Regions from separate parts of the Edwardsiella piscicida genome, predicted to be linked through region 2. Evidence: predicted binding sites of a transcription regulator. Region 2 holds the regulator's gene; the other holds the start of a gene.

Region 1 (16,120 bases), 1.5 Mb from region 2:
ATCAAAAAAATGGATCCGACGCTCGAGATCGTTAAAGAGATCATAGAGCTCGGCAATTGTTCTGCGCATACGGGAACCTAGACTGTTTTCTGCATCTTCAAGGATAAGAGGAATAGCCCGGCGAGCTCTGGAGACAGCACTGCCAATGGGGATCCCCCGGTCAAGTAACAGCCCTCTTATTTGACAGACTGTAGCAGTGCGGTGATTTACAATACGCTGCCTTGCCCGGTGTAAAGCCTGGATATCCTGCTGTTCGGGGCTTTTTGGCGGCACGAACTGCATTGTCGGTTGCATCAGAGCCACTGCGATGGCCTGTGCATCATTACCATCATTTTTTGCCCGCGGACAAAGGGTTTTACATACTGAGGACTGATGACCTTTACTTTGTGCCCCAGTTTATCAAACTCACGCTGCCAGTAAAATGCCCCGGTGGACGCTTCGATCCCAATCAGACATGCAGGAATATTTGCCAGCGTCTGGAGCAATTCTTTTCGGCCAGTTCGTTTCGTATAAACCGGTTTGCCGGCCTGGTTTAACCCGCAGAGCTGAAAAACATTTTTAGCCAGATCAATACCCAGAAATACGATATTCATGGTGATTCTCCTGGTGAGCACATTTCGTACAGTTAACCGCAGCGGGAGGAGGTAGTCCATCCCATTACCTGGAGCAAGAGTATGGCGGTATGGCGATATGGCGATATGGCGATATGGCGGTGCCCGAGATTAAGCGTCTAAAGTCGCTTGAGGAATAGAACGCCCGACTCAAGAAGTACCTTGCAGAAACCATGCTGGATAAGGAGGCTCTTCAGGTGGCTCTTGGACTAAAGTATTGACGACAGACCAGAAGCCAGAAACAGGAAGCAGTGGTGTTAATGTGTGATGCGACTGGTTTGTCGCAACGTCGTGCCCGTAGTCTGACAGACCCGACCGGCAGCTACGAAGCGCAGCATCCGATGTCGGATGCGCATTTATCTGGACGCATCATCGAACTAGCACTGGAGCACAGGCGTTTTGGCTACAGCCGCATCTGGCAGTTACTGCACCGCAAAGGGCTTCATGTTAATCACAAGCGCATTTACTGGCTTTATCATCTCAGTGGCCTAAGGGTAAAACACAGACAATGTCGTAAAGGGCGGGCAACAAAACGCCTGCCACTGCTCCGCCCGGCGGCCCCCAATCTGGCCTGAACAATGGATTTCGTCATGGACGCGCTGACCACCGGTCGTAGGATCAAGTACCTGATCTGCGTGGATTACTTCACGAAGGCGTGCTTGACGGTAACTGTTGCCTTAGGAATTTCAGGCGTGGCGTGTAGGTCATGCGTATTCTGGACAGCATTGCGCCATTTCGTGGCTATCTGGCTGCGATAAGAACGATCTGGGCCCGGAATTTACCTGCAGCGCACTCAAATAATGGGCCTTTGAGCATGGCATGGACCTGCGGCTTATCCAGTCCGGCAAGCCGACACAGAACAGATTTATTGAAAGTTTTTATGGGCGCTTGCGCGGCGAATGCCTGAATGAGCACTGGTTCAGTGACGTCAGTCATGCCAGGAAAATCATCAGCGAATAGCATCAGGATTATAGCGAGTGTCGCCCGCACTCCACGCTGAATTATCCGACGTTGCCTGAATTTGCGGCGCCTAGAGAAAGGGGAATTTTGAAAGTAAAGGATCCGACATCACTAACTTAGCGTTGTATCTAATCCAGGTGACAGGTCAACCGTCCTAACAGTTCTGCACACCTGCCGCGTTACTCTATCCACGCTAGCCACACTGGACTGACCCTATTCTGAGTTTCGATCGCACCACCAATATTGCAGTAGCCTATGTGCCCTATCTTGCGTTCTCCCTGTATGGTTTTCACCTAACGTTGCTGGCAACAAACGCCTTGACATCTTAGTAGACACCGAACCAGCATAACCGTTATCGACCAGTAATTATCCATATGACTGCAACAAATTATAATAAGTTGGAATATACCTGTAAAAATAACGATAGCATGATGTTTGGATTCAATTTTGTCCTATTATTTATAAATACTGTTTCTTCTAAACAATTTTCTTCTTGTAGAGATCCTGGTCGCATGTGATTCTGAACGAAATGACCTCAAGGCAAGAATCATACTCATCAAATTTCTCTTTTGCTAGTCTCTCAAACAATGAGTTTTGGTAATCATTTCCATTAAAAACAACGAGTCAATCTAATAAGATTGACTAAATGATGAATCAATTATAAAATTCGACAGAGGTTATAAAATGTGGAAGCATACATGTACAATGATATAGTAATGATCATCTGGGCAGGCGGCATTGTTGTTGCAGCGATTATAATGATGAATTTATCGTTTTTTTCGTTTATGGATAAAATGGATAAACGACCGTTGAATCACCTCGATGGATTGAGGGCTATTTTAGCTATAATGGTAGTATTTCATCACTTCTTTTTTAATTATTTTTACTCAAAAACAGGAGTGTGGGTAATTAATGGGAACTATTTTTTTTCATTTATAGGAAAATTTGCTGTTGGCATTTTTTTCATTCTGTCAGGATACCTTTTCTCAAACATCTCTATAAATCGAATTTCTTGGTGGTTCTCATTTTACAAGAAACGTTTTTTAAGAATAGTTCCAGTAACCATACTATCATCATTGGGATGTATTTTAATATCATACATATATGGAACCCAAAGCAATGAACATTTGCTAAATATAATGCCATGGTTTGATGGTGGAATATTCAATGAAAGAAATCCTTTATTTGGCATGTCCAATAGTAATATTATTAATGCTGGAGTAACATGGTCATTAGCATGGGAGTGGCGCTTATATTTCACACTGCCATTAATTTCATTACTAATCCCATTAAACAAAAGAGCAATTATAGGAATAAGTTCTGCCATACTAGCTTTTATATTTTTCATATATACTAAAATAGCCCATCCAGAGCTAAACTCGGGGGGATATCTTGCCATTTTTTTCTTTTCAGTTGGTTTTTTCTGCAAGCATTTTCATGTGCAATTATTAAACAGGCTAAAGTCTAATATTGCAATCCAAAGCATAGTTATTATTTTATTGTTTATAATCCCTTTTACTGGTAAATTATCCACTGCAATCTCTCCACTTTTTGCAGCTTTATTATTTATAATGACTTGTCATGGGGCTACATTTTTTGGAGTATTAAATATAAAAGGACTTAAGAGGTTGGGTGTAACAAGCTACAGCTTGTACTTAATTCATGGTATTTTTTGGTACATCGGATTTAAAACCATCCTATCGGGAGAAAATATAATGCTCTTATCACCATTCGTATTTATTGCGATAATACTAACTTCTATTTTTATATCATACACCATAGAATATCCAATATATAATCTATCAAAAAGAGCAAAATCAAGAAAAACAAATTAATATAAAATATAGCATAGTGGATTTTAAATCGCTCACTATCAATGATAGAATAGAAGTTTCGACGTATATTTCACTAAAGTGAGATAGTTTTACCTGATATGAAACATCATCATCACATTGCGAATAATGGATAGACTCAACAAAGAAGACGATAGATAGCATATAATTGGAGAGTTTTAGCAGAAAGATGGAAGGGCCTGATGCCATCATTTTATGACAAAAAAGATTGGCCCTTTATTAAAAATGATGACATAGATTTAAGCTAATTTTTTTCCAAAATTTTCAAACCTAACCCCATCATGGATACAGTGGTATGGCAAACTCATCATTATAATTAAATATAACTATCCACATCATTCCTCAACTGGCAAAGCACTTTCTGAGGATGCTCTCCATCTTCAGTGAGTGAAAAATGAGTTCTATATAGATAGTATAATAAAAATAGCCTGTTAGATTTATATAACTTCACAGGTTATCCTACCCCTGCAAAATTTGATAGGCTATGGAACTCGATTGGCCATATATAGGACCTGTTATGTAAATTATTCCTAGCAAGAGTCAACTCATTTATCTGTATGTCCACTATCGGTGAGCGGCCTTAACGTTCCTAGGGTTGTACATCTAAAGTTCACAAAACAGGCAGTTCTTTAGCATAAACATTGACCGTGAAGAGAAGCATTGCATCATCGAACGCTATATTAGTTTTCTAAACTCAATGAAGTTATGATTTATGCACTCAATATGTATTTCCTATCCGCATGTACAATGCATCACAGATATGCATCAAGCAATGTACAACAGATAGCAAAGACTGGCATAATAAATTATCACAATAAATCAACCATATACAATATAAGGCGCATACGAAGGTGACAGTGAAAAACAGAAGCATACAAAATACATTCCTCTTTCACGACTATGAAACCTTCGGTCAGCATCCGGCGCGGGATCGTCCCGCACAGTTCGCCGGCGTGCGCACCGACGCCGACTTCAACATCATCGAAGAGCCCCAGGTGTTTTACTGCCGTCTGGCCGATGATTACCTGCCCCAGCCCGACGCGGTGATGATCACCGGGATCACCCCGCAGACGGCGCTGGCGCAGGGGGGTTGTGAAGCCGAATTCGCCGAGCGTATCCACCAGATGTTCAGCGTGCCGGGCACCTGCGTCGTAGGCTATAACAACATCCGCTTCGACGATGAGGTAAGCCGCAACCTGTTCTATCGCAACTTCTTTGACCCCTACGCCTACAGCTGGCAAAACGGCAACTCGCGCTGGGATCTGCTGGATGTGGTGCGCACCTGCTACGCCCTGCGCCACGAGGGGATCGTCTGGCCAGAAAACGAACAGGGGCTACCCAGCTTCAAGCTGGAGCACCTGTCCCAGGCCAACGGCATTGAGCACAGCAACGCCCACGACGCCATGGCCGATGTCTACGCCACCATCGCGCTGGCCAAGCGAGTCAAACAGGCCCAGCCGCGGCTATTCGACTATCTGTTCCAGCTGCGCAACAAAAACCGGGTAGCGCAGCTTATCGACATCGCTGCGATGACTCCCCTGGTGCATGTCTCCGGCATGTTCGGCGCCCTGCGCGGCAACACCAGCCTGATCGCACCGCTGGCCTGGCATCCCGAGAACAAAAACGCGGTGATCGTCTGCGATCTGGACAGCGATATCACCCCGCTGCTGACCCTGGACGCCACCGCCCTGCGCGAACGGCTCTACACGCCGCGCAGCGAGCTGGGCGACGCCGCGCCGGTGCCTATCAAGCTGGTCCACATCAATAAATGTCCGGTGCTGGCGCCGGAGAAAACCCTGCTCGTGGACAACGCCGCCCGCCTGGGGCTCGATCGCCAGCGCTGCCGGGATAATTTAGCCCTGCTACAGCAGCACAGCGAGATCCGTGACAAGGTGGTATCCCTGTTTGCCGATGCGCCGCCCTTCCCACCGTCGGACGACGTGGACAGCCAGCTGTACGACGGCTTCTTCAGCGACGCCGATCGCCAGGCGATGCAAATTATTCGCGCCACCCAGCCGCAGAACCTGCCGGCGCTGGATCTGCGCTTCAGCGATCCGCGCATCACGCCGCTGCTGTTTCGCTACCGCGCCCGTAACTACCCGGCGACGCTGGATGAGAACGAGAGGCGCCGCTGGCAGCAGCATCGCCAGGCCATGCTGACGCCGCAGCGCGTACAGGATTATCTACAGACGCTGGAAATGCTGTACAACCGCTATGAGGATCAGCCGCAGAAGCTGACGCTGCTGCGGGCGCTGTTTGATTATGCCCGTGAATTAGTAGGATAATAATCTGCGCCGAAAGGATGCGGCCGTCGTCACCTGCATGGCGTTTACTGTGGCATCCTGCGCACTCTTTCCACTCTGCCCATGGCGGAGTGGCCGATAACCCGGCTCCGCGACGGAGCAGACAATCAAGGCTGAACTATGTGGCTGCGCAATGGACCGCTGCTGGCGGTGCTGTCGTTTATTCTGTGGGGGATCACGCCGCTATACTACAAGCTGCTGAACGATGCCAACGCCTTCGAACTGCTGGCCCAGCGTCTGTTCTGGTCTGTTCCCCTGCTGCTGGCGCTGCGTCTGCTGTTCAAGCAACGCACCTCCTGGCGCGCTGCCTGGCAGGATAAACGCTCGCTGTACTGCTGCCTGCTGGGCGGCGCCATCATGAGCGTCTCCTGGACCACCTTCATCTATGCCCTGACTCACCACCTGGTGCTGGACGCCAGCCTGGGTTACTTCACCAATCCGCTGTTCGCCATCGCGCTGGGCGTCATCTTTCTGCACGACCGGCTAACGCGCTTTCAGCGCATTGCGGTGCTGCTGGCCATTATCGGCCTGACCTACCAGATAATCCTGCTGGGGCGGGTGCCGGTGCTGGCGCTGGTCATGGGCATCACCTTTGCCTTCTACGGCCTGGTGCGTAAGTATATCCGCTACGACATTATGACCTCCCTGACGCTGGAGACCGTCTGGATGCTACCGCTGGCGCTGGGGATCACCCTCTGGCTGCAGATCAACGGCGGCAGCGATCTGGGCGGCCTTAGCCTGTCGGAGTATTCGCTGTATATTCTGACGGCGCCGGTGACCTATGCGCCGCTGCTGCTGTTTGCCGCCGCCATCAAGCGCACCTCCCTGACGGTGGTGGGGCTGGCGCAGTATGTCGAACCCTCTCTGCAGTTTCTGCTGGCGGTGCTGGCCTTCGGCGAACCGATCAACCTGCCCAAGATGATCAGCTTCTCGCTAATCTGGCTGGGGCTAGCGCTGTGTATCTATGAGCTGTTTCGTCGCCCGCGTCGGCACAGCGCGCTAACGCGGGACGGCGCGGCGACGGAGACCGGAGCGCCCCCCCTGCGCAGCGCAGAGAAACCCTAACCCGTTCGCGCCTTCCTTCGCGCCGGGCGACCCGGCGCGATCCTCGTCTACGACGGCGTCAATACCCCATCGAATTGGCATGGCTGCCATAGAGCGAATTCATGATGTGATCAGTAGCACATTTTATCGATTAATTGTATGATGATTGTGTTTTCGTTTTTGGGTACACTATGATGTCAAATCCACTTTCTCTTTGCTGGCAATACGCACGCGCCTTCGTGCTGATTTACCTGTGTCTGTTTGCCGGTAATGCGCTCGCCACCCTGTTACCAATCAAGATCCCGGGCAGCATCATCGGTATGCTGATCCTGTTTGCCCTGCTGGCTTCGCAGATTATGCCGGCCACCTGGGTCAAGCCGGGATGCAGCCTGTTTATTCGCTATATGGCGCTGCTGTTCGTGCCGATCGGCGTGGGCGTCATGCAGTATTACGACGTGCTGTGCCGCCAGTTTGGCCCCATCGTGGTCTCCTGCGTGGTCAGCACCCTGATCATTATGGTGGTGGTAGCCTACTGCTCACACCTGGTGCATCGCGAACGGCCCGACGACGGCGAGCAGCCCCTGAGCCATCCACAGGAGAGTAAACAATGATGACCGTCATGCTGAATATCTGGTGGTCACTGCCGCTGACGCTGGTGGTCTTCTTTGGCGCCCGGCGTCTCGCCCAGCGCCTGAATATGCCGCTGCTCAACCCGCTGCTGGTCTCCATGGCGGTGATCATTCCGCTGCTGCTGCTGCTGCATATCCCCTACAAAAACTACTTTGCCGGCAGCTCGGCGCTCAACAGCCTGCTGCAGCCGGCGGTGGTGGCGCTGGCCTTCCCGCTGTATGAGCAGTTGCACCAGATCCGCGCCCGCTGGAAGTCCATCATCACCATCTGCTTTATCGGCAGCGCTACCGCGATGATCACCGGTACCGCCATCGCCCTGTGGCTCGGTGCGACGCCGGAGATCGCCGCCTCGGTGATGCCGAAATCGGTCACCACGCCGATCGCGATGGCCGTCGCCCAGTCCATCCACGGGATCCCGGCCATCAGCGCCGTCTGCGTGATCTTTGTCGGGATCTTAGGCGCCGTATTTGGTCACACCCTGCTAAACGCCATGAATATCCGCACCAAGGCGTCGCGAGGGCTGGCCATGGGGACGGCATCCCACGCCTTGGGGACCGCCCGCTGCGCAGAGGTCGACTACCAGGAGGGCGCCTTTAGCTCTCTGGCGCTGGTTATCTGCGGGATCATTACCTCCCTGCTGGCGCCGTTTCTGTTCCCGATACTGCTGCATATCTTCTGATAACATTGTCACAGCGGAGAGCGCCGATCGGCGCTCTCCGCCTTCGCCAACCGTTTTTACGTTAAAAAAGTTGAAATAAATCTCTAATTCGAGACCAAAATTACAGTTATTGCATCAAAAAAGTGATTATTATCACAAATGTCACCTATTCGCTTCCTTACAATAGCCTCCCGTAACTCATAAGAGGCTTTCCCATGCACGCACGCTTTGCCGCTGCATTCAGCCAGCTGCCTGCCGAACTCCAGGCGGCGCTTACGCCAGTGATGGCGTCTGACACCTTCAACGCCGTGATCACCGCAGCCCAGGTGGATGCTATTGGTCATGCCTGTCACCTGGATCGCCAGGCCCTGAGTTTTGCCCTGCTGCCGCTGGCCGCCGCCTGCGCCCTGACGCCGATCTCGCATTTTCAGGTCGGCGCGATCGTCCACGGCGCCAGCGGTAACCTCTACTTCGGCGCCAATATGGAGTTTTCCGGCGCACCGCTGCAGCAGACCATCCATGCGGAGCAGTGCGCGATCACCCACGCCTGGCTACGGGGCGAAACGGCGCTGGCGTCGATCACCGTTAACTGCACGCCCTGCGGTCACTGCCGCCAGTTTATGAATGAACTGAACAGCGGTACCGCGCTGCCGATCCATCTGCCGGGCCGCCGCGCCGCCACGCTGGGCGACTACCTGCCCGATGCCTTTGGTCCGCGCGATCTGCAGATAAAAACCCTGCTGCTGGATGCGACCCATCACGGACTGGCGCTAGACAATGCCGCCGGCGATCCCCTGCTGCAGGCCGCCCTGGACGCCGCCAACGCCAGCCATGCGCCGTACAGCCAGGCCTACAGCGGCGTGGCAGTCGAAACCGACCGCGCCGTCTATGCCGGCCGCTATGCGGAAAATGCCGCCTTTAATCCCAGCCTGCCGCCGCTGCAGGCCGCCCTGATCCTGCTGAACATGTCCGGCGACAGCGTCGACGCTATCCGCCGGGCCGCGCTGGTGGAGTCCCGTCAGGCGCCCCTGTCGCAGTATGCGGCGACGCGCGCCACCCTGCAGGCGCTGGGCTGCGACGATCTGCAGCACCATCCGCTGTAACCCTGGCGCCAGGGCTCCCCTTGGAGCCTTGGCGTGTGACCGCCACGCGTTCCCTCTCCGCCGTCACTTTCGCGCGCCAAAATCATTGTTACGAAACATATATTAAATGAATAGTTTTGATAACAAACATTGAACAATGGCGCTCTCTCTTTTAGGATCTTCAGCGTGTTATTTCATCCCGTTAACATAAGAGCGTACTTATGGATCTGGAACACGAAAGTAAACGTCCGCTGTATATTCCCTATGCCGGCCCCATCCTGCTTGAATTCCCGCTGTTGAATAAAGGCAGCGCCTTCAGCGAAGAAGAGCGCAATAACTTTAACCTGAGCGGCCTGTTGCCTGAGGCCATCGAAACCATCGAAGAGCAGGTTGAGCGCGCCTATCGCCAGTTTTGCGATTTTCAGAACGCCACCGCGCAGCATATCTACCTGCGCAATATTCAGGACACCAACGAGACCCTGTTCTACCGCCTGCTGCGCGGCCACCTTAGCGAGATGATGCCCATCATCTATACCCCGACGGTCGGTGAGGCCTGTGAGCACTTTTCCGATATCTACCGACGCGCCCGCGGGCTGTTTATCGCCTATCCCAACCGCGATCGCATCGATGACATGCTGCAAAACGCCACCAAGCAGAACGTAAAGGTGATCGTGGTCACCGATGGCGAGCGCATCCTCGGCCTGGGCGATCAGGGCATCGGCGGCATGGGGATCCCTATCGGTAAACTGTCGCTGTACACCGCCTGCGGCGGCATCAGCCCGGCCTATACTCTGCCCGTGGTGCTGGACGTCGGCACCAATAACCCACAGCGCCTCAACGATCCGCTGTATATGGGCTGGCGCCACCCGCGCATCACCGGCGATGAATATAACGCGTTCGTCGAGGCGTTCATTCAGGCGGTCAAGCGCCGCTGGCCGGATGTTCTGCTGCAGTTTGAGGACTTCGCTCAGAAAAACGCCATGCCGCTGCTGAGCCGCTATCGCGATCAGCTCTGCTGCTTTAACGACGACATTCAGGGCACCGCGGCCGTCACCCTGGGCAGCCTGATCGCCGCCAGTCGCGCCGCCGGCAGTCGTCTGCGCGATCAGACCATTACCTTCCTCGGCGCCGGATCTGCCGGATGCGGCATCGCGGAACAGATCATCGCCCAGATGATCGCCGAGGGGCTGAGCGACGAAGAGGCGCGGGCGCGCATCTTCATGGTCGATCGCTTCGGACTGCTAACCGATCGCCTGCCCAACCTGCTCGACTTCCAGAGCCGCCTGGTACAAAAACAGCAGGCGCTGGCCGGATGGCAGACGGAGAGCGAGGGGATCTCCCTGCTCGACGTGGTACGCAACGCCCACCCCACGGTGCTGATCGGCGTATCGGGTCAGCCGGGGCTGTTCAGCGAGGCGATCGTGCGCGAAATGCACAGCCACTGCCCCCGCCCCATCATCATGCCGCTCTCCAACCCCACCTCCCGGGTAGAGGCCCGTCCAGAGGATATCATCAACTGGACCGATGGCGCGGCGCTGGTCGCCAGCGGCAGCCCCTTCGACCCGGTGCTCTATCAGGGAGAGCGCTACCCGATAGCCCAGTGTAACAACGCCTATATCTTCCCCGGCATCGGCCTGGGCGTCCTGGCCAGCGGTGCGCGGCGGGTGACCGACGGCATGCTGATGGCCGCCAGCCGCGCGCTGGCCGACAGCTCGCCGCTGGCGCGCGACGGCCACGGCCCCCTGCTACCGGATCTGAAGGATATCCAGCAGGTTTCACGCGACATCGCCTTTCAGGTCGCCAAGGCGGCCCAGCGCCAGGGCGTCGCGGTGCTGACCTCAGACGAGGCGCTGCTGCAGGCCATTGACCATAACTTCTGGCTGCCGATATACCGTAGCTATAAGCGAACCTCGTTCTAACGGCCCCCTGCGGTGTCCCGTCACGGGCCACCGCCCACCTCGCCCTCGCGCCCTTGCGGCCCGGAGCACTTTCCTGCGCAAATAACCGCCATCCGCCCTGCGCGCGCGCCTTATGGCTTGCGCCGCGTCGGCGGGTAAAGTAGCCTCGGGAGAGAGCGAATAACGGGAAGTACGCCATGTGGTGGAAGCGACTCATATATGGCCTGATCGGCGTTGGCATCCTCTCGGGGCTGGCGGCGCTGGCGCTTGACCGCTGGATAAGCTGGGTCACGGCCCCCTATATCTACGAAGACGTGCAGGACCTGCCGCGCCGTGAGGTCGGCGTGGTGCTGGGAACCGCTAAATATGTGGCTCCCGGGGTTATCAACCAGTATTACCGCTACCGTATCCAGGGCGCGCTGAATGCCTATAACAGCAATAAGGTCAGCTACCTGCTGCTGAGCGGCGACAATGCCCTGCAAAGCTACAATGAGCCGGTGACCATGCGCCGGGATCTGATCGCCGCGGGGGTACCGAACGGCGATATCGTGCTGGACTATGCCGGCTTCCGCACGCTGGATTCCATCGTGCGCGCCCGTCGGGTCTTCGATACCGATGACTTTACTATCATCACCCAGCGCTTCCACTGCGAGCGGGCGCTGTTTATCGCAATGCATCTGGGAATTCAGGCCCAGTGCCTGGCGGTGCCCTCGCCCAAAGATATGCTGCTGGTGCGCCTGCGCGAAATTGGCGCCCGCCTCGGCGCGCTGACCGATCTCTACCTACTGCAGCGCCAGCCGCGCTTTCTTGGCCCGCCGATCCCGATTCCAGCGGTACATAAGGTCGCCGCCGACGCCCAGAGCTACCCGGCGGTGCTGCCTGAACAGCTGCAGGCGCTGGAGCAGCAGCCCCATCACCAGACGACCCCCTAGCCGGCGCAGATCGCGTGCGCTACAGCGCCTGCGCCAGCGGGCGCGGCTCGCCCAGCAAAAAGCCTTGCAGATACTGCACCCCCAGACTGCACAGAATCTCCATCTGCTCACGCGATTCAACATACTCGGCAACCACCTGCAGCTGCCGCTCACGGGCGATATCGCAGATAGACTTGATGATCAGACGGTCTAGCGAGCTGCTGACGATATCTTTGACAAACATACCGTCGATCTTCACCACGTCCGCGTTAAGGTGCTTCAGGCGCTGATAGTTGGAGAGCCCGGTGCCGAAATCGTCGATGGCGATCTTAAAGCAGTAGTCGCGCAGGGCGCGCACCGTCTCCAGCGCGGCGTTTTCATCCAGTAAATACTGTTGTTCGGTGATCTCAAAGATCACCGCCTGCGGCCGCACCTGATAACGCTCAAACAGGGCGATGATCTGCGCGGCCACGCCGTTTTGCATCAGCGTCAGCGGCATCAGGTTTACCGAAAAACAGGTGCTGGAGCTGTCCAGCCCGGCGCGGTGAATATGGCGCACCACGTTTTCGATGATCAGCAGATCAAACTGCGCGCACAGGTTGAACGCGGTGATAAAAGGAATGAATTTCCCCGGCAGCACCAGCTGCTCACCGTCCTGCAGCCGGGCCAGGATCTCATAATAACGCTGCCCCTCGCGGTGGACGATGGGCTGGGCATACAGCAGCAGCGCATTCTCCTGCAGCGCGCGGGTGATCTTCTGCAGCCAGAAGACCTGTTCGTTCACCGCGGCGTTGGCATCTGCCTCATTGCCGTACAGCGGGAGGATCACATTGTCCCGACAGGCCCGCTCCGCCAGGTAGCTCAGTTGCCCCACCACGGCGTGGATCGACTGACGATGGGCATCGAACGGAGAGTACGCCACGCCATACTGCAGCGTCACCGGATGCTGCTGCCACACCAGCGCCTGCGCTATCAGCGTCGCGCGAATGGCGTTAATGCGCGGCAGATCGGCGTCGGCCTGCAGGTAGATCAACAGCTCCGCCCCCGGCATCTGGTACACCCGCTCCCCGGGCCGCAGCAGGGGTGCCAGATGCGCCGCCAGCTGGCTTTTGGTCGCCGCTCGCATCGTCATGCCGTGGCACCGGCTCAGAATATCCAGGTTACTCAGGCGCAGAATGCACAGGGTGCCGCAAGGGCGACGCGCCAGATAATCATTCAGGGCGCGGAAGTTAGGGAGATCGACCAGCCCGTCGCGCCGTCGCAGACGCAGACGCAGGTACAGGCGGCGCATCCTGTCGTTGCGCGTAATCACCTGTGCCATATAAACCAAGGCGATGCTAAAGGCGATCAGCGCGGATGACAGGAAGGCCAGCTGATAATGGCGGTTGCCCAACTGGATAAAATTAGCGCTGCAGGCCAGGAGTCCCAGCACCGTCAGCGCCCACAGCAGCAGCACCGCTCGGTAGCGGAAATGGAACGACGCAAAGACAAACAGCACGAACAGCAGCGGCGTCAGATAGCCCAGATTGACGTGGGACGCCGGCGGGAAACAGAGCGCCCCCATCGCCGCGACATAGATCGGTAAAAACAGGCCGCGAATGTCGCGCCGCAGCGCGCGCCGGCAGTCGAGGAGAAAGGCCCGCAGACTGCCGGGGTTGAGCAGCATACGCAGCAGGTAATACAGCGCCGGCGTCAGCGCTACGCAGCTCAGGATCATGCCCTCCAGCGCCAGCAGAGCAAAGGGGAGATCCCGCGGCGGCGCGGCGGCGGTACCTATCGACAGCGGCGTCATCAGCGTACCGCCCAGCAGCATCATCAGCCAGCTGCCGATGGGATAAAACAGGCCGAACCCCAGCAGGCGGATCGCCAGCCGCGTCCCCCCGCCCCGATTAAGATCGCAGCGCCCGCGCTTTCCCAGCAGACGCTGGCTGAGGTGGGCGATCGGCGACAGCGGCAGCAGCAGCGCACAACCCAGCGCGAGGGCCCCGGCGAAAGAGAGCGAGGGCAATAGCAGCGCGAACAGCAGCAGCGCCAGCGACAGGGAGGGCAACGCCCGCGGGCCAAACAGCATGACCAGCGCGGCGGCGAGCGCCATCGGCAACGGCAGCAGAAATAGCGCCTGGCCATTGACGACGGCGTGGGGGGAGAAAAACCAGGTCAGCGGCAGCAGCAGTACGCTGAGCGAGGCAGGCAGCGCATATTGACCTAAGCAACGGGTGACTCTTTGCATCACGTTGACCGATACCCTAAAAAAACGATCCAATGGACAAGGTGCCATCCGCAGCAGAGGGCAGACCGGCCTCACGCGCGCCCACGGCCAGCGGCGCGGAGTATGACGGCGTGAATCGGAAACCATTCCGATCGGGACGACTCCCCGCGTAGGGTGTCGCTCACAATCGGTGATTATCCAACAGGTGATAACCTAACACCTTCCGTCGTTTTAACGCTGCAGCATCACCGATGCGGCGGATCATAAAACCTATCCCGCGGCACAATGCGAATAAACGCGGGCACCGCGCTTTCTAGGTTAAATATTTTATATTTAAATAATATCGCGTCATCACGGTGATGCAAAAAACGCAGTGCGTTAAATTTATTTATAAAAATCAAATTATTATAATAAGATCTTGGTCACGGAAATAAAATAAACCTCAGAAAAAATCACGCTAGGACTGAGGTAAATAGCGCTGAATACAAACATAAAAAGAATAAAAACCGCAGGATAAATCCTGCAGTAAAGATAAAAATAGAAGCCTGTTATTTTTAATGGCTGTACGAGAGGAGGTCAAGCGCAATAGCGAAATTGACAATTACGACTTGTAGAATATGCTGGGGCGACGTCGGGGGCCCCCGCGTCCTCAGACGCGCAGAGACAGTCCGGTCAGACGGCGCCACAGCCACTCTACGGGCCCCTGACGGAAGACGCGCAGCCAGAGCGTCGCAAACAGCAGACAGCCCCCCCACACCGGCGGCACCCACAGCAGCAGCGCCGCGCGCCCGGCGTGATTGAATAGCCCCCATCGATAAAACAGCGTAGTGCAGATCAGCGTCTGCAGCAGATAGTTGCTCAGGGCCATACGCCCAACCCGCTGCAGCGCGGCGGTCAGCCGCCAGCGCGACAGGCGCGGCCAAGCGGCGTAGATCAGCGCCACATAGCCCAGCATCATCAGCGGCGCCGCCAGCTCACCGGGCAGCTGTAGCAGGTAGCCGCACCAGCGAAAGTCCCAGCGCAGATACCACTGCAGACCACTGCCCAGCGCCTGAAGCGCCAGCCCGCTCAGCAGCAGCCCGGCCCCGCAGCGCCGGTAGTGGGCAGAGGAAAAGCGGCCGCGCAGCCAACCGCAGCGCATCAGTCCCGCGCCCAGCAGCATCACGCCGCACAGCTGCCAGCCATACTGCACCGCCAGCGCCAGCAGATTGCTTATCAACAGCTCGCTGCGGTTACGCCAGGCCTCGACGCCCCCGCGCAGCTTCCAGTAGGTCTCATACTGGATCTCGGCATAGCCGACCTGCCAAAAGCCGTGTGGCTCCGCGCGGCTCATCGCGGCCAGCAGCAGCAGCATCCCCAGCCCGACGGCATACAGCGTCGCCCCGCGGTACAGCAGAGCGCGGGCCGAATCGGCGTCGCGGATCGTCCGCCAGCACATCAGGCCGATCAGGCCATAGACCAGGAGAATGTCGCCATCCCACAGCAGCAGGGTATGCAGCAGCCCAAACAGCATCAGCCATCCCAAACGCGCCTGGATCCAGCGCCCGCCGCGCGGCAGCTGTAGCTGCAGGCCAGCGCCGAACAGCAGCGCGAACAGGGCCAGAAACTTGCCCTGCACCGTCAGGCTGAGCAGCAGCCATACCCCCTGATCCCAGGCGGAGGGGATCCCCTGATAGGCGGGGTTCAGGTACGCCGCCTTTGGCAGGGCAAAGCCGACGATATTCATCAGCAGGATCCCCAGCAGCGCGAGGCCGCGCAGGGCATCCAGCGCCGCGATCCGGGGCGCTCGTCCCCGCTGCGCCGCCACAGGCATCTCGGCCATGGTGATCCTCTCCGTGGTTTACAGACGAGAACGCCGGCATCGCGCCGGCGTTCTCATGTTTCCTGAGCCCGAGCTAGACGTGGTGGCGCACCGCGCGCAGAAACTCCTGCCGGGTATTTTGACTGGTTTTAAACAGCCC
Region 2 (16,120 bases):
GTAGTGGCTGGAGTCGGTATTGAGAATTTCGCGATAGCGCCCCGGCAGATCGACGCCGATACGGTAGTGATGACGCGGGACCGGCGTAAAGTTACTGACCACCAGCACTTCGTTGCCCATATCGTCGCGGCGGACAAAGGCGAAGACCGAGTTCTGATCGTCATCGACCACTCGCCAGCGGAAGCCACGCGCGTCGCAGTCCCAGCGGTGCAGTGCGCCGCAGCTGCGATAGCAGAGGTTCAGATCCCGTACTAGCCGCTGGACGCCATTGTGCCAGTTGTCTTCGCCCTCTAGCAGGTGCCAGTCCAGGCTGGACTCGTGGTTCCATTCGCGCCCCTGAGCAAACTCCCCGCCCATAAACAGCAGCTTTTTACCGGGATGCGCCCACATAAAGCCGTAGTAGGCGCGCAGGTTGGCAAATTTCTGCCAGGCGTCACCGGGCATTTTATCCAGCAGCGAGCCCTTGCCGTGCACGACTTCGTCGTGGGAGAGGGCCAGCACAAAGTTTTCGCTCCAGGCATACAGCAGGCCGAAGGTCATCAGATTGTGGTGATATTTGCGATAGACCGGATCGTGCTTCATGTAGTTGAGGGTGTCGTGCATCCAGCCCATATTCCACTTGAAGTGGAAGCCCAGGCCGCCGGCGTCCGGCGGCAGGGTGACGCCGGGAAAGTCGGTGGACTCTTCGGCCATACAGACGCTGCCGGGGTGTTGCTCGCCCAGGGTCCGGTTGGTATAGCGTAGGAACTCGATGGCCTCCAGATTCTGGTTTCCGCCGTAGCAGTTGGGAACCCATTCGCCCGCGGCGCGGCTGTAGTCGCGGTAGACCATGGAGGCCACGGCGTCGACGCGCAGGCCGTCGATGCCATAGCGCTCCTGCCAGAAGAGGGCGTTGCCGGCCAGGAAGTTACGCACCTCATAGCGGCCATAGTTGTAGATCAGGGTATTCCAGTCTTGGTGGAAGCCTTCGCGCGGATCGGCGTATTCATACAGCGCCGTGCCGTCGAAGTTAGCCAGCCCCCACTCGTCGCTGGGAAAGTGGCCGGGAACCCAGTCGAGCAGGACGTTGATCCCGGCGGCGTGGGCGACGTCGATAAATTCACGGAACTCCTGCGGCGTGCCATAGCGTCGGGTCGGCGCGTATAGCCCCAGCGGCTGATAGCCCCAGGAGCCGTCAAAGGGGTGCTCATTGATCGGCAGCAGCTCGATATGGGTAAAGCCCATCTCTTTGACGTAGGGGATGAGCTGCTCGGCCATTTCCCGGTAGCTCAGCCAGTAGCCGTTGTCGCTGTGGCGTCGCCAGGAGCCGAGGTGTACCTCATAGATGGAGATCGGGGCGCTGAAGCCATTGGCGGCGCTGCGCTGGGCGCTGATGGCGCTTTTTTCCGGTAGCGGAGCGACCAGCGAGGCGGTATCCGGCCGCATCTGAGCTTCAAAGGCGTAGGGATCGGCTTTCAGCACCCGCTCGCCGCGGGCGTCGATCAGCTCAAACTTGTACAGCTCACCCGCCTCTACGCCGGGGATGAACAGCTCCCAGATACCGCTTTCCCGACGCAGGCGCATCGGATGGCGGCGCCCGTCCCAGACGTTAAAGTTGCCGACCACCGAGACGCGCTGGGCGTTGGGTGCCCAGACGGCGAAGCTGACGCCGCGGATATCGGCCAGCTGGGTCAGGTGGGCGCCCAGTCGTTCATAGGGACGCAGATGGGTACCCTCTTTGAGCAGCCAGTTATCGATCTCGCCTAACAACGGCCCGAAACGGTAGGGATCTTCCAGCAGCTGCTGATGATTGGCCCAGGTGACGCGCAGCAGATAAGGGAAGGGATTCTTACGCCGCGGCACCAGGCCGCAGAAGAAACCGCCCTCATGGATACGCTCCAGCGTGGCCAGCGTGCGCCCGTTTTTACGGTCGACCACCTGTACCGATTCTGCCTCGGGCATCAGCGCCCGCACGGTCAGCCCTTTAGCGGTCGTGTGCATCCCCAGCAGAGCGAAGGGATCGGCGCACTGGCCGGCGAGCAGTTGTTGGATCTTGTGAGTGCTGGGAAGTACGGACATGGCATTCTTCCTTTAATTGACGGCAGGGGATGCGTTCTACCCTAAAAGCGACGGGGCAGGGGAACGGGTGCATCCTCATGCCGGCCATTCAGTCTGGGCGCTGGCAGGGTGCGTCGGCACCCCGCAGCGCAAATATGGTTTCCTTAAATGCGCGATGGCGGGCTTTTGCCGCCGCGACCCTGATTAAGCATAGTCAGCTTTGGGCGGCGGATGAGGCCCGGCGCACTTTTTGCCGTCAGGCCGGTACGGCCATGATGGGGGCCGCCTGTCGCACCGCCGGCAGGTTGGCCAATGCCTCTTGAGTCACTAAGACGATCCCGTTAGGGCTGCGGTGAAAATAGCGCGCGTCCTGCTGGGGGTCTTCGCCGATGGTCAGGCCATCCGGCAGACGGCAGCCGCGATCGATGACGCAGCGCTGCAGGCGGCAGCCGCGCCCGACGTAGACCTCCGGCATCAGAACGCTGGCCTCAATTTGCGCCTCGGGGGCGACCTCGACACGCGCGGAGAGGATCGCGTTATGGATCTGGGCGCTGTCGATGACGCAGCCGCCGCCGATCAGGGCATTTTCGACGACGTTACCGGCGTGGCGGGCCGACTGCTTGAAGCGCGCTGGCGCCAGCTGGGCATGCTTGCTGATGATGGGCCAGTTAGGATCGAACGGGTCCAGACGCGGCGGGGTGCTGATCAGATCGATGTTGGCTTCCCAGTAGGCGTCCAGCGTCCCGACATCGCGCCAATAGGCTTCGCCGTCGGCGGTAAACCCCATGCAGGAGCGGCCAAAGGGATGTGCATAGGCGACGCCTTCGCGCACCGCGGCCGGAATAATATCCTGGCCAAAGTCGAAGCTGGTCTCCGGGTCGGTCTGCGCCTCTTCCAGCGTCTGATAGAGATAGTCGGCGTTGAAGATGTAGATCCCCATCGATGCCAGCGAGCGCTGCGGGTTGCCCGGCATGGCCGGAGGATGCGACGGCTTTTCTTCAAAGCGGGTGATGCGGAACTGCTCATCGACCGCCATTACGCCAAAGGCGTGGGCCTGTTCGCGGGGAACCTCGATGCAGCCGACGGTACAGCGTGCGCCGGACTTCACGTGGTCCAGCAGCATTTGGGCATAGTTCATTTTATAAATATGGTCGCCAGCCAGGATCACCACATATTCTGGCCGGTAATGACGCTGCATGATCTCTTTATTCTGGTATACCGCATCGGCGGTGCCGCGATACCAGTATCCCTCCTCCAGCTGCTGACGGGCCGGTAGCAGATCGATAAATTCGTTGCGCTCGGCGTGCAGGAATGACCAACCGTGCTGAATATGACGCAGCAGCGAGTGCGCCTTGTACTGGGTGATCACCCCTACGCGGCGCAGACCGGAGTTAATACAGTTGGAAAGGGTAAAGTCGATGATGCGAAAACGACTGCCAAAATAGACTGCGGGTTTGGCTCGGCCGTCGGTCAGGCCATTAAGACGGGTTCCCCGTCCGCCGGCTAATACCAGCGCCACCGTCCGTTGGGTTAATTGGCCGATAAGAGCAATATCTGTAACGCTATGAGTCATGGTCACTTCCTTTTTGACAATTCCATATGCCGCCCCGCCCACCGCCAGGCAAGGGAAAGCGCGGATGGCGCCTGTCATCCGCAACAACAGTTTGGCGATCCAGTATTAGCGTACTGCGGTGTAATAATAACGGACATCATTGATATAAATGAAATAAACTGAATGCTTATTTAATACCAAAATAATACGTTAACTGCTCATGTCAATCACACACTGATCGATAATGTAAACGCACTCTTTTTTAAATTCAACGAGAGATTGTGCTATTGCGCAGGATGCTGGAATAAACGGGTAGCGCAAAATATTACTTATATGGATAACATCTGCTAAATTAGCGTTAAATTTGAAAGTGGATATATATTGGTATTAAGCTGGGATAGGTTGATTTATAAGGGGGAATGTTTTTTCTTAGCATAAAAAACGGAAGTTGCAAATAAATCACGGCCGTTTTTTATCGGCCGTGATTTATTGTTTTAGCCGCTAGCCCGCGGAGACTTTTTTACGGCGCTGGTCCAAATCTTTTATCAATCGATTGATTTGCATATTATTAAACATATCCTCAAGCGTCATGTTTAGCTTGCGGCGCCAGTTCGGGTATTCATCGCAGGTGCCGGGAACGTTGACCGGCGTCGCCATGTTCAGCCAATCCTCCGGCTGCAGTCCGAGCAGGGCGCTGGCGCTGTCGGCGACGTAGCGTTGGATCCCGCGGCTTAGAACGGGTGTCATCGCCATACGGTCCGCGTGCCGTCCGCTGCGCTGCGGCAGGCAGCCGTAGTGATGCAGTCCGTCGAGCAGCCCCTGCTTGGCGGCGGCGCGGTCGCGGTACAGCCCTGCCAGGATCTCGGCGTCGGGGTAGAGCCCCAGCCGCTCGCCGAGCCGCAGATCGTCGGCCTGCCAATAGCCGTTCAGCGTCGGCAGATCGTGGGTGGTCACCGTCGCCATGGCCTGTACGTTATAGGTCTGCGGCGCGCGAAAGACGTTGTCGCTATCGTGCTCAAAGTAGAGCACTTTGTAGGAGTACACGCCGTACTCGCGCAGCTTAGCGATGATTTCGACCGGTACGGTGCCGAGATCTTCGCCGATGACCATACAGCGGCTACGCTGACTTTCCAGCGCCAGAATGGCCAGCAGATCGTCGAGGGGATAGCCGACATAGGCGCCCTCTGACGCCGCCTCACCCTGCGGTATCCACCATAGCCGCAGCAGCGACATCACATGATCGATGCGCAGGGCGCCGCAGTGGCGCATGTTGGCGCGCAGCATCTCGATGAATGGTTGATAGGCGAGCTCGCGCAGCGTATGGGGATCCATCGGCGGCAGCCCCCAGTTTTGCCCCAGCGGGCCGAGAATGTCGGGCGGAGCGCCGACCGAGGCGCGCAGGCAGTAGAGATCGGGCTCACTCCAGGTCTCCGCGCCGCCCTCGGCGACGCCCACCGCCAGATCGCGGTACAGCCCGATCGGCATCGCCTGGCGACAGGCCTGCTGATAACAGTCGGCCAGCTGGCTATCGGCCAGCCACTGTAGCCACAGAAAAAACGCCACCTCCTGCGGATAGCGCTGACAGAAGCGGGCCACCTCCGGGCTATCGGCGCGGCGCAGGGGCTGCGGCCAGACCGGCCACCCCCACATCTGCTCATCCTCGCTGTGCAGGTGGTGGTGCAGGGCGTCGAACGCGGCCTGGTGGCGCAGGCTATCTCCCCCCTGGCGAACAAAGTGGCGGAAGGCGCAGGCCCGGGCATCGGCGCCCTGTGCGTTGAACGCGTGGAAGGCCAGGCGTAGCCCCTCCAGCTTCAGAGCGTATACGGCGGGATAATCGACCCAGTCGCTGGCGCGAGCGGCGTCCAGACGCTGACGGGTCGCGGGCGCCTGCCACCATCGCTGAGCGGCATCGCTGCGCTGAAACTCGTCGACCCGGTTGACATCAATGTAGATGATGTTCAGCCAGCGGCGTGATGACGGGCTGTAGGGGCTGATGCTGTGCGGGTTGGCGGGATACAGGGCATGGATGGGATTCAGGCCGACAAAGGCGCCGCCGCGCTGGGCGATCTGCCCGATCAGCTGGGCCAGATCGCCGAAGTCACCGATCCCCCAGTTATGCGCGGAGCGCAGGGTATACAGCTGTACGCAGGCGCCCCAGAGCTTTCGGCCAGTCAACAGGGCATCCGGCTCATGGCAGCGCGCCGGTGCAATAATGATCCGGCACTGCCACTGTTGCTGCCCATCGCTGAGCTGCAGGCGGTGGTAGCCCAGCGGCAGGTCGTGCGGCAGCGCCAGATGTTTACGCCGGCTCAGTCGACCCTGATAGGTCGGCTGGGCGTCGTTTTCCAGCGTGAGCGACCATTGGTAGTGGCCCCCCTGACGCAGGGCGATAACCGGCGTACTTCGCTGCCCGGCCACCAGGACGGCCGGTAGCGGCGCATCGGTGGGCGTACGCGGCGGCATGGCGTCGAGCAGGCGCCGCTTGGTCTGCGCACTGATGGCCTGAACGCAGCCGTGCGCATTGATGTAGCTGTCGGCGATCCCCGCCTGGGCCGCCTGCTGCTCCAGGAGGGGGTGCGGCGTAGTGCGTTGCATGGCGACTCCTTAACGCTGGCGCTGCCAGATGCGCTGTTGATAGTCGCGGATGGCCCGATCGGCGCTGAACATGCCCACCCGTGCCGTGTTGAGGATGGTCTTCTCGGTCCACGCTTCGCTATCGCGGTAGAGGGTGTCCACCCGGGCCTGTGTCTGGCAGTAATCGGCGAAGTCAGCCAGCACCAGATAGGGGTCGCCGCCCTGTAGCAGGCTGTGCAGCATCATGTCAAAAGCGTGGCGGTCGCCCTGGCTGTAGTGGCCGGAGCCCAGCTCATCGATGATGGCCTTCAGGCGTTTGTCTTTCCGATAGAGGCGGAGCGGGTCGTAGCCGGCGGCCAGGGTCGCCTTCACCTCCTCGACCGTCAGGCCGAAGATGAAGATGTTCTCTTCTCCCACCTGCTCGGCGATCTCTACGTTGGCGCCGTCCAGCGTGCCCACGGTCAGCGCGCCGTTCAGGGCCAGCTTCATGTTGCCGGTGCCGGAGGCCTCTTTCCCTGCGGTTGAGATCTGCTCTGATACGTCGGCCGCCGGGATCATCAGCTCGGCCAGGGAGACGCGGTAGTCGGGCAGAAAGGCGACCTGCAGGCGATCCTTGACCCGGGGGTCATTGTTGATGACCTCTGCCACCCGGTTGATGGCATAGATGATGTTTTTGGCCAGGTAGTAGCCCGGCGCCGCCTTGGCCCCGAACAGGAAGACGCGCGGAGCCCGATCGGCGTTGGGATTGGCGCGCAGCTCATGATACAGGGACAGGATATGCAGCAGATTGAGGTGCTGACGTTTGTACTCATGCAGCCGCTTGATCTGTACGTCGAAGATGGCGTCGGTGTTCAGCGTCAGCCCCTGGGTCTGCCGGACGTAGTGGGCCAGCGCCGCTTTATTCTGCTGCTTGATCTGACGGTACGCCGCGCGGAACCCGGCCTGGCCGGCATAGGGCTCCAGCGCCCGGAGGGCATCCAGATCGTTGGCCCATTCGCGCTGTAGCGTCGTGTCGATCAGCGTAGACAGGGCCGGGTTACACTGCTTGAGCCAGCGACGCGGGGTGATCCCATTGGTCACGTTATGGAATTTTTGTGGCCACAGCTGATGGTATTCGGGGAACAGATCGCTTTTGACCAGCGCCGAGTGCAGCTGCGCCACGCCGTTAACGGCAAAGCCGGCGACGACGCACAGGTTGGCCATGCGCACCCGTCGGTCGTGTATGATGGCGACGCGCTGCCACAGCGCCTTATCGCCCGGCCAGCGCTGTTCGACCAGCTCGCGGAAGCGGGTGTTGATCTGGCGGATGATGTCATGGTGACGCGGGAGCAGGCTGCGGATCAGGCTTTCGCTCCAGCACTCCAGCGCCTCTGGCATCAGCGTATGGTTGGTGTAGGCAAAGGTCTGGCTGGTGATGGCCCAGGCCTGATCCCACTCCATGCCGTGCTCATCGAGCAGAATGCGCATCAGCTCGGGGATGGCAATGGTCGGGTGCGTGTCGTTGAGCTGGATGACCTCATACTGCGCCAGCGCGTCGATACGGCGTCCGGCCAGATGGTGTCGGCGCAGGATATCGGCCAGCGAGCAGGCGCAGTGGAAGTATTGCTGCATCAGACGCAGCCGCTTGCCGGCCAGGTGGTTATCGTTGGGATAGAGTATTTTGGTCAGTTTGGCGGCCTCTATCCCCTGGCGCTCGGCGCGCAAAAACTGTCCGCGATCAAAGCTGTCGAGATCGAAGGGGTGATCGTGACAGGCGACCCACAAGCGCAGCGGCTGGCTGATGCCGTTGCGGTAGCCGACCACCGGCAGATCGCGCGCGACGCCGCGCAGGGTGAGCGCCGGCTGCCAGCGTAGCGCGCCGTTTTCACGCAGCAGTTTGCCGCCCAGACTGACGTGGACATCCCGCGCCCGATTGTGACGCATCCACGGGTAGTCGTCTCGCTCCCAGGTATCCGGGGCCTCTTGCTGCTGGCACGCCTGAAAGGACTGGCGGAACAGCCCATACTGGTAGCACAGGCCATAGCCGATGGCCGGCTGTTTAACGCAGGCCATGGCATCGAGGAAGCAGGCCGCCAGGCGGCCGAGGCCGCCGTTGCCCAGCGCCGGATCGACCTCTTGCTCCAGCAGATCGCTTAACGCGATGTCATAGCGCTCAAGCGCCTGGGCGACGGCGGGATACCAGTCCAGATTGAGCAGGTTATTGCCGGTCAGGCGGCCGATGAGAAACTCCATCGACAGATAGTTTACGCGGCGTTGGCCATCGTCGGACGCGCTGGCCGGGTGGGTTTCGGCCGCCAGCTGCGCCGAGCAGGCCAGGCTGACCGCCTGCCACCACTGATGCGGCGTCATTTGCGCAGCGCTCTCCATTCCCAATCCTTGCCAGTGGCGGGTCAGCGCCGCGTGGAAAGCCTGCTGATCGAACGGGGTATACGACATAGGCATCTCTCTCAAAGCGTCAAAATGAAAGTATTAAGCATGATGGTCATCCTGACGATCTCGTCGGGTGAAAACATCCTCCCGCCGTCGGCTGAGTTGGGGAGGAGCCACAGGGCGTAGTCCGAAGTGTGATCGGGACCGCGCTATAGCAGGGCTATCATCACGTTGCGTTACCGTTTCACGCTGTACTGATCGTCGGGTTATAACAGCAAAATATGGACTATTGGCGGCGATTGAGCGGCAAATGAGATTAACTCGGTAAAAAATGTGATCAGCCGCAATTTCCTGTTATTGGGGGCGGAACCTCGGTTGCAATAGCGCGCGCATTGTCAGACCTTAAAGGACAGCTATTAATTATGAGGCGCAAAATAAATAGGCGCCCGTAGCGGTGATTTCTGGGGCAGGGTGCCGCTCCTGCGCGCGAGCCGGCACGCGTCGGCCGCCGAGGGGGGCACCGGAAGGGGTGCGGGTAATAATGCTGATTCCGTCGAAATTAAGCCGTCCGGCGCGGCTGCAGACTACGGTGGTGCGAGAACACTTACTGACCAGGTTGGATGCGGCGCGCAATTACCGCCTGGTGTTGGTCAATGGTCCGGCAGGGTACGGTAAGACAACCCTGATGGCACAGTGGGCGCAGGAGAAGGCACACTTGGGCTGGTACTCCCTGGATGAAAGCGACAATCAGCCGGAGCGCTTTGCCAGCTACCTGATTGCCGCCCTGCAGCAGGCCACCGGTGGCCACTGCGCGAAAAGCGAGGCGATGAGCCAGAAACACCAGTATGCCACGCTGTCTGCGCTGTTCTCCCAGCTGTTCATTGAGCTGGCCGATTGGCAGACGCCGCTGTATCTGGTGATCGACGATTATCACCTGCTCACCCATCCTCCGCTGCATGAGGCGATGCGCTTCTTCTTGCGCCATCAGCCCGATAATCTGACCCTGTGTCTGATGTCACGCACGCTGCCCCCGCTCGGGATTGCCAATCTGCGGGTGCGTGAGCAGCTGCTGGAGATCAATACTCGTCAGCTGGCCTTTAACCACCGTGAGGCCAGCCAGTTTTTTCATCAGCGTTTGAGTGCACCGCTGGCCGATGACGAAATGCACGCGCTGTGCGATGAGGTCGAAGGCTGGCCGACGGCGCTGCAGCTGATCGCGCTGTCGGCGCGTCAGTCATCGGCCCAGGCTCAGGCTTCGGCTCGCCGTCTGGCGCGCATCAACGCTACGCATCTGGCGGATTACCTGGCGGATGAGGTGCTGGATCGGGTGGATGACGATACGCGCGGCTTTCTGCTGCAGTGTTCGGCGCTGCGTTCGATGAACGACGCGCTGATCTGTGCTCTGACCGGCGAGGAGGAGGGCCAGCTGCGCCTGGAGGAGCTGGAGCGGCAGGGGCTATTTATCCACCGGATGGACGGCGACGGGGAGTGGTTCTGTTTTCATCCGCTGTTTGCTCACTTTCTGCGCAGCCGCTGCCAGCGGGAGATGGCGGGCGTACTGCCGCAGCTGCACCGGCGCGCGGCGCAGGGATGGCTGGCGCAGGGGTTTCCGGCGGAGGCGATCCACCACGCGCAGGCGGCCGGAGACACGGCGCTGCTGCGCGATATTCTGCTGCAGCACGCCTGGGTGCTCTTCCACCAGAGTGAGCTGGCGCTGCTGGAGTCCTGCCTGAATACCCTACCGTACGATGTGTTGATCCAGAACCCCAGCCTGGCGCTGCTGCAGGCCTGGCTGGCGCAGAGTCAGCACCGCTACGGCGAGGTCAACACGCTGCTGGCGCGCGCCGAGCAGGAGATGGGACAGCGTCAGATCTCGCTGGAGGCGGCGCTGCAGGCCGAGTTCGACGCGCTGCGAGCCCAGGTCGCGATCAATGACGGGCGACCGCACGATGCCGAGCGCTTGGCGACAGAGGCGCTGCGCCATCTGCCGATCGGCAGCTACTACAGCCGGATCGTGAGCAGCTCCGTGCTGGGCGAGGTGCTGCACTGCAAAGGGGTTCTGGCGCGGGCGCTGCCGATGATGCAGCAGACCGAGCAGGTGGCCCGCCGCCATCAGACCTACCACTATGCTCTGTGGGCGCTGCTGCAGCAGAGTGAGATCCTGATAGCCCAGGGGTTCTTGCAGGCGGCCTACGAGACCCAGGATAAGGCGTTTGAATTGGTCGACGAGCAGCATCTGCAGCAGCTGCCGATGCATGAGTTTTTACTGCGTATTCGCGCCCAGGTGCTGTGGTCGTGGATGCGGCTGGACGAGGCGGAGCGCGCGGCGCGCGATGGGCTGGCGGTGCTGGCCAACTTTGAGCCGCAGCAGCAGCTGCAGTGTCTGGCACTCTTGGCCAAGTGTTCGCTGGCGCGCGGCGATCTGGATAACGCCGGACAGCATCTGCGCCGCTGCGAAACCCTGCTGCAGGCCGGAAACTATCACAGCGACTGGCTGGTGAATGCGGATAAGGCGCGGGTGATCTACTGGCAGATCACCAGCGATCGCCAGGCGGCCAGTCGTTGGCTGCTGCAGGCGGTGCGTCCGGCGGCGTCGGATAACCACTTTTTACAGGGACAGTGGCGCAATATCGCGCGGGTTCAGATCATGCTGGGGCAGTATGATGAGGCTCAGGCGGTGCTAGATCAGCTGAATGCGGCGGCGCGCCGCCTGCGCCTGGTCAGCGATCTGAACCGTAACCTGCTGCTGAGCAACCTGCTGTATTGGCACACGGATCGCAAGAGCGAAGCCCTGCGCGTGCTGATGGAGGCGCTGAGCCTGGCCAATCGCACCGGCTTTGTCAGCCACTTTGTCATCGAGGGCGAGGTGATGGCCCAGCAGCTGCGTCAGCTGCTGCAGCTCAATACCCTGCCGGAGATGGAGGTGCATCGCGCTCAGCGGATTTTGCGTGATATTAACCAGCACCACCGGCATAAGTTTGCCCATTTTGATGAGCAGTTCGTCGAGCGGTTGCTGAATCATCCCCAGGTGCCGGAGCTGATCCGCACCAGTCCGCTGACCCAGCGCGAATGGCAGGTGCTGGGACTCATCTATTCGGGCTACAGCAACGAGCAAATCGCCGATGAGCTGGCGGTGGCGGCGACCACCATTAAAACCCATATCCGCAATCTGTATCAGAAGCTGGGGGTTGCACACCGTCAGGAGGCCGTGCGCCAGGCGCAGGATATTATGCGCCTGATGGGCTATGGGGTGTGATCAGCGCCAGATCAGCAGTACGCAGGCGGCGGTCAGCGTCCCCATGGTCAGGTTAAAGGCGAACCAGGCGCGTCGGCTTTGCAGCAGTCGCCCTATCAAGGTACCGAAGCTTAACCACAGCGCGCCGGCCAGCAGATTGACCAAGAACATGCCCAGGCTGATGGCGGCGATGGCTGCCAGATAGCGCTCGCCGGGCAGGCTAAAGCTGGTCACCGCGCCCAGGGCCATCAGCCAGGCCTTGGGGTTCAGAAACTGCAGCAGCCAACCCTGTCGCCAGCTGACGGCGTCGTCTAAGGCGGCGCTGCCGTCGCTCAGACGGGTATAGCGCGACGTCGCCACCTTCCACGCGATATACAGCAGGTAGAGGCTGCCCGCGCCCTTGAGCAGGGTGTGCAGCGTCGGATAGAGCAGCAGTAGGCTGCCGACGCCAAAGGCGATCAGCAGCAGCAGCGTTTGCATGCCGAGCATGATGCCGAGCATGAGCGGCAGCGAGCGGTAGAACCCCAGATTGGCGCTGGAGCTGGTCAACAGCATATTGTTGGGGCCAGGGGTCACGGCTGAGACCCACAGGAAACCCAGCAGGGAGAGAAACAGAGAGCTGTCCATGCTAACCGGCTCCGATTTTGCGCCGAGGGGGTGTTTTGACCCTAACAGTGTGTTATTGATGGTACAAGTGTTCCCTGGATGAATTTTCTTCACGCAGCATGATCGTTTCCACCTTTTCACCGTCCCGCGCCCTACGCAACCCGCACCTGCAGACGATCCTGCCGCGGCTGCTGCGACGGCGCGCCCTGTTGGCGCCGGTGTGGCAGCGTTTAACCCTGCCGGACGGCGATTTTATCGATCTGGCCTGGAGCGAGGCGCCGCAGCCCGCTCGCCATAAACCGCGGGTGGTTCTGTTCCATGGGCTGGAGGGCAGCGTGCATAGCCCCTATGCCCACGGCCTGCTGCACGCCTGTCGGGAGGCGGGCTGGCTGGCGGTCGTGATGCACTTTCGCGGCTGCAGCGGTGAGCCCAACCTGACGCCGCGTTTCTATCACTCCGGCGAAACCGGGGACGCGCGCTTTTTTTTGGCGTGGCTGCGACGCACCTTCGGTCAGGTGCCCACCGCGGCGGTCGGGTTCTCCCTGGGCGGCAATATGCTGGGCTGTTATCTGGCCGAAGAGCAGGCACAGGCCCCGCTGGAGGCAGCGGTGATGGTCTCGGCGCCGCTGATGCTGTCGGCCTGTGCGGCGCATCTGGAGCGCGGCGTGGCGCGGATTTACCAGCGTTACCTGTTACATGAGCTTAAGCAGAGCGCCCGACGTAAGCTGCGCCGTTATCCGGAGATGCTGGATCTCGATCCGCTCCAGCTGCGGCGTATGCGTAGGCTACGCGAGTTTGACGATCAGATCACCGCTCGCCTGCACGGGTTTCGCGATGCGGATGACTACTATCGGCGCTGTAGCGCCCTGCCGCGGCTGTCGACGATCCGCCAGCCGCTGCTGATCATTCAGGCACGCGACGATCCCTTTATGACGTCGGCGGTGATCCCGCCGTTGGGATCGCTGCCGTCCAATATCGAATACCAGCTGACGGCGTTTGGCGGCCACGTCGGCTTTATCGGCGGTACGCTGCGACATCCCTTCCCGTGGCTGGAGCAGCGCATTCCTGCCTGGTTAGCCCCCTATTTGGAGTAAAACGCGTGATCATTCCTTGGCAACAGATTGCCCCAGAGACGCTGGATAGCCTGATCGAGGCTTTTGTCCTGCGAGAGGGGACTGACTATGGCGAGCAGGAGAGGAGCCTGACGCAGAAGGTGGAGGATGTGCGGCGTCAGCTGCAGTGCGGTGAGGCGGTCGTGGTATGGTCCGAGCTGCATGAAAGCGTCAATATTATGCCGCGCAGCCAGTTTAAGGGCGCGGATTAGCGCACGTTGGCGTATTTTCCCGCGCGGCGCCCGGCGCCGCGCTGTGCAAATAAAAAGCAAAAACGTCGCAGGCGGAGAAAAAACGGCGGCGAACAGTGAGCTATTCCATGCTGAAGCGAGACAGTGCGAGACAGTAAGGCCAAGCTATGCTACAAACTAAGCCGACATGCACCTTTAATGGAATGAAGCGGGTATAGATCAAGATCGCCGGGGATCATCTCCCTTAGGCTATGGAAACTATATTCGACAAGTGCAGTGCTATAGCAGGTTACTAGGCAGTTTCCCGGCCCCGTCCGGCGGGGGGTGCGTTTGGCGCACCGGGGATGCGATAACAATAGAGGATAATAGCGAATGGTTCTCGGCAAACCGCAAACAGATCCAACTCTCGAATGGTTCCTGTCCCATTGCCATATTCACAAATATCCGTCCAAAAGTACCTTGATTCACCAGGGTGAAAAAGCGGAGACGCTTTATTACATCGTAAAGGGATCTGTAGCGGTACTGATTAAGGATGAAGAGGGTAAGGAGATGATCCTCTCCTACCTGAACCAGGGCGACTTCATTGGCGAGCTGGGGCTGTTTGAGGAAGGGCAGGAGCGCAGCGCCTGGGTGCGGGCGAAGACCGCCTGTGAGGTGGCTGAAATTTCCTACAAGAAATTCCGCCAGCTGATCCAGGTTAACCCGGATATTCTGATGCGTCTGTCTGCCCAGATGGCGCGTCGTCTGCAGGTCACGTCAGAGAAAGTCGGTAACCTGGCCTTCCTGGATGTGACGGGCCGTATTGCCCAGACGCTGTTGAATCTGGCCAAGCAGCCGGATGCGATGACGCACCCGGACGGCATGCAGATTAAGATCACCCGTCAGGAGATCGGCCAGATCGTGGGCTGCTCTCGTGAAACGGTAGGACGTATTCTGAAGATGCTGGAGGATCAGAACCTGATCTCGGCACACGGTAAAACCATCGTCGTCTACGGGACGCGTTGATTTTGCGCCCGCGCCGCACGGGCGGCGCGGAATCTTCAACCCATCCCCAGGATGGTGCTCATGTGGCGGCGGTTTATCTACCACCCGGAAGTGAACTATGCACTGCGCCAGACGCTGGTTTTGTGTCTGCCGGTGTTGTTCGGGCTTATGGTAGGCCAGCTGCAGCAGGGGCTGCTGTTTTCTCTGGTACCGGTCTGCTGCAATATCGCCGGTCTTGATACCCCCCATAAACGCTTCTTTAAACGCCTCGCGGTGGGCGGCACCCTGTTTGCGCTCGGCAGCCTGTTACTGCAGATGGCCCTGCTTTGGTCGGTGCCGCTGCCGCTGGCTATGCTGCTTTTGGCGCTGCTGTTTGGCGTCAACGGCGAGATCAGTCCGCTGCACGCCCGTTTACTGCCGGCAACGCTGGTCGCCGCCATCTTTACCCTTAGCATGGTGGGGATGGTGCCTATCTGGCAGGGGCCGCTGCTGTATTTGGTCGGTACGATTTGGTACGGCGCCTTCACCTGGTTTTGGTTTGTCCTGTGGAAAGGGCAGCCGATCCGCGAAACCCTGAACCAGCTGTACCTGGAGCTGGCGGATTACATTGAGGCCAAGTACAGCCTGCTCACGCAGCACAGCGATCCGCAGACGGCGCTGCCGCCGCTGCTGAACCGCCAGCAAAAGGTGATGGATCTTATCAGCGTGATCTATCAGCAGATGCATATGCTGTCCCTGGTCCATAACCCGGAATATAAGCGGTTGGTGCGCTACTTTCAGGTGGCGCTGGATCTACAGGAGCATATTACCGTCAGCCTCTCCCAGCCGGAGGAGGTGCAAACTCTGGTGGAACAAAGCCAGGCCGAGGCGATCATTCGCCGCAACGCGCAGGTGGTGGCCGGGCGTCTGCGGGTACTGGCGGATGACATCCTGTACCACCGCTACCCGCAGCATTTCTCTATGCGCAGCGAGGTGTCGGCGCTGGAAAAGCTGGCCAGCCGCTACCCGGAGAATCCGGTTGGGCAGTTCTGTCTGCACCATTTTAGCCGAATGGCGCGTCTGCTGGAGCGGCAGCGTCCGCTCTATCAGCGCCAGCTGATGGCGACCCAGCAGCGTCTGCCGTTCTGGCCGGCGCTGCGCGCCTACTGCTCCCTGAAGTCGGGCGCGCTACGCAACGCGCTGCGCCTGGGGCTGACGCTGGCGGCCGGCGGCGGGCTGGGGATCCTGCTGGCGCTGCCTAAGCCCTATTGGATCATGCTGACCACCATGCTGGTGATCCAGAATGGCTATAACGCGACGCGGGTGCGTATTCAGCACCGGGCGATGGGCACCTTTGCCGGTCTGATCATCGCCGCCGGTCTGCTGCAGCTGACGCTGAGTGAATATGTGATGCTGCTGGTGATGCTGCTGGTGACGCTGGGCGCCTACCTGGTGCTGCGGAAGAATTACGGTCTGGCGG

What was found. The regulator CRP, encoded in region 2, controls carbon source genes, mostly activating them, when cyclic AMP is high. The targets are predictions, from matches to a motif close to ATGTGANNNNNNTCACAT.
Region 1: a site for CRP is predicted at 8,201-8,218, ahead of cdd (cytidine deaminase). Genes of this name have one in related genera too.

What each region holds. Positions count from the first base shown of each region.
Region 1 is NZ_CP090968.1:1,257,234-1,273,353, reverse strand. Features, by position in the region: partial or broken gene L1P05_RS05735 (IS110 family RNA-guided transposase) at 1-593, opposite strand, end outside; partial or broken gene L1P05_RS05730 (IS3 family transposase) at 692-1,729, shown strand; gene L1P05_RS05725 (acyltransferase family protein) at 2,258-3,406, shown strand; gene sbcB (exodeoxyribonuclease I) at 4,282-5,709, shown strand; gene rarD (EamA family transporter RarD) at 5,848-6,792, shown strand; gene L1P05_RS05710 (CidA/LrgA family protein) at 6,966-7,382, shown strand; gene L1P05_RS05705 (CidB/LrgB family autolysis modulator) at 7,391-8,080, shown strand; gene cdd (cytidine deaminase) at 8,275-9,162, shown strand; gene L1P05_RS05695 (NAD-dependent malic enzyme) at 9,363-11,060, shown strand; gene sanA (outer membrane permeability protein SanA) at 11,237-11,971, shown strand; gene L1P05_RS05685 (EAL domain-containing protein) at 11,991-14,180, opposite strand; gene yeiB (DUF418 domain-containing protein YeiB) at 14,809-15,981, opposite strand; gene folE (GTP cyclohydrolase I FolE) at 16,055-16,120, opposite strand, start outside.
Region 2 is NZ_CP090968.1:3,469,611-3,485,730, reverse strand. Features, by position in the region: gene glgB (1,4-alpha-glucan branching protein GlgB) at 1-2,058, opposite strand, end outside; gene glgC (glucose-1-phosphate adenylyltransferase) at 2,294-3,610, opposite strand; gene malQ (4-alpha-glucanotransferase) at 4,091-6,184, opposite strand; gene malP (maltodextrin phosphorylase) at 6,194-8,599, opposite strand; gene malT (HTH-type transcriptional regulator MalT) at 9,075-11,789, shown strand; gene L1P05_RS15875 (LysE family translocator) at 11,790-12,395, opposite strand; gene L1P05_RS15870 (hydrolase) at 12,494-13,468, shown strand; gene L1P05_RS15865 (YheU family protein) at 13,474-13,698, shown strand; gene crp (cAMP-activated global transcriptional regulator CRP) at 14,050-14,682, shown strand; gene L1P05_RS15855 (YccS/YhfK family putative transporter) at 14,743-16,120, shown strand, end outside.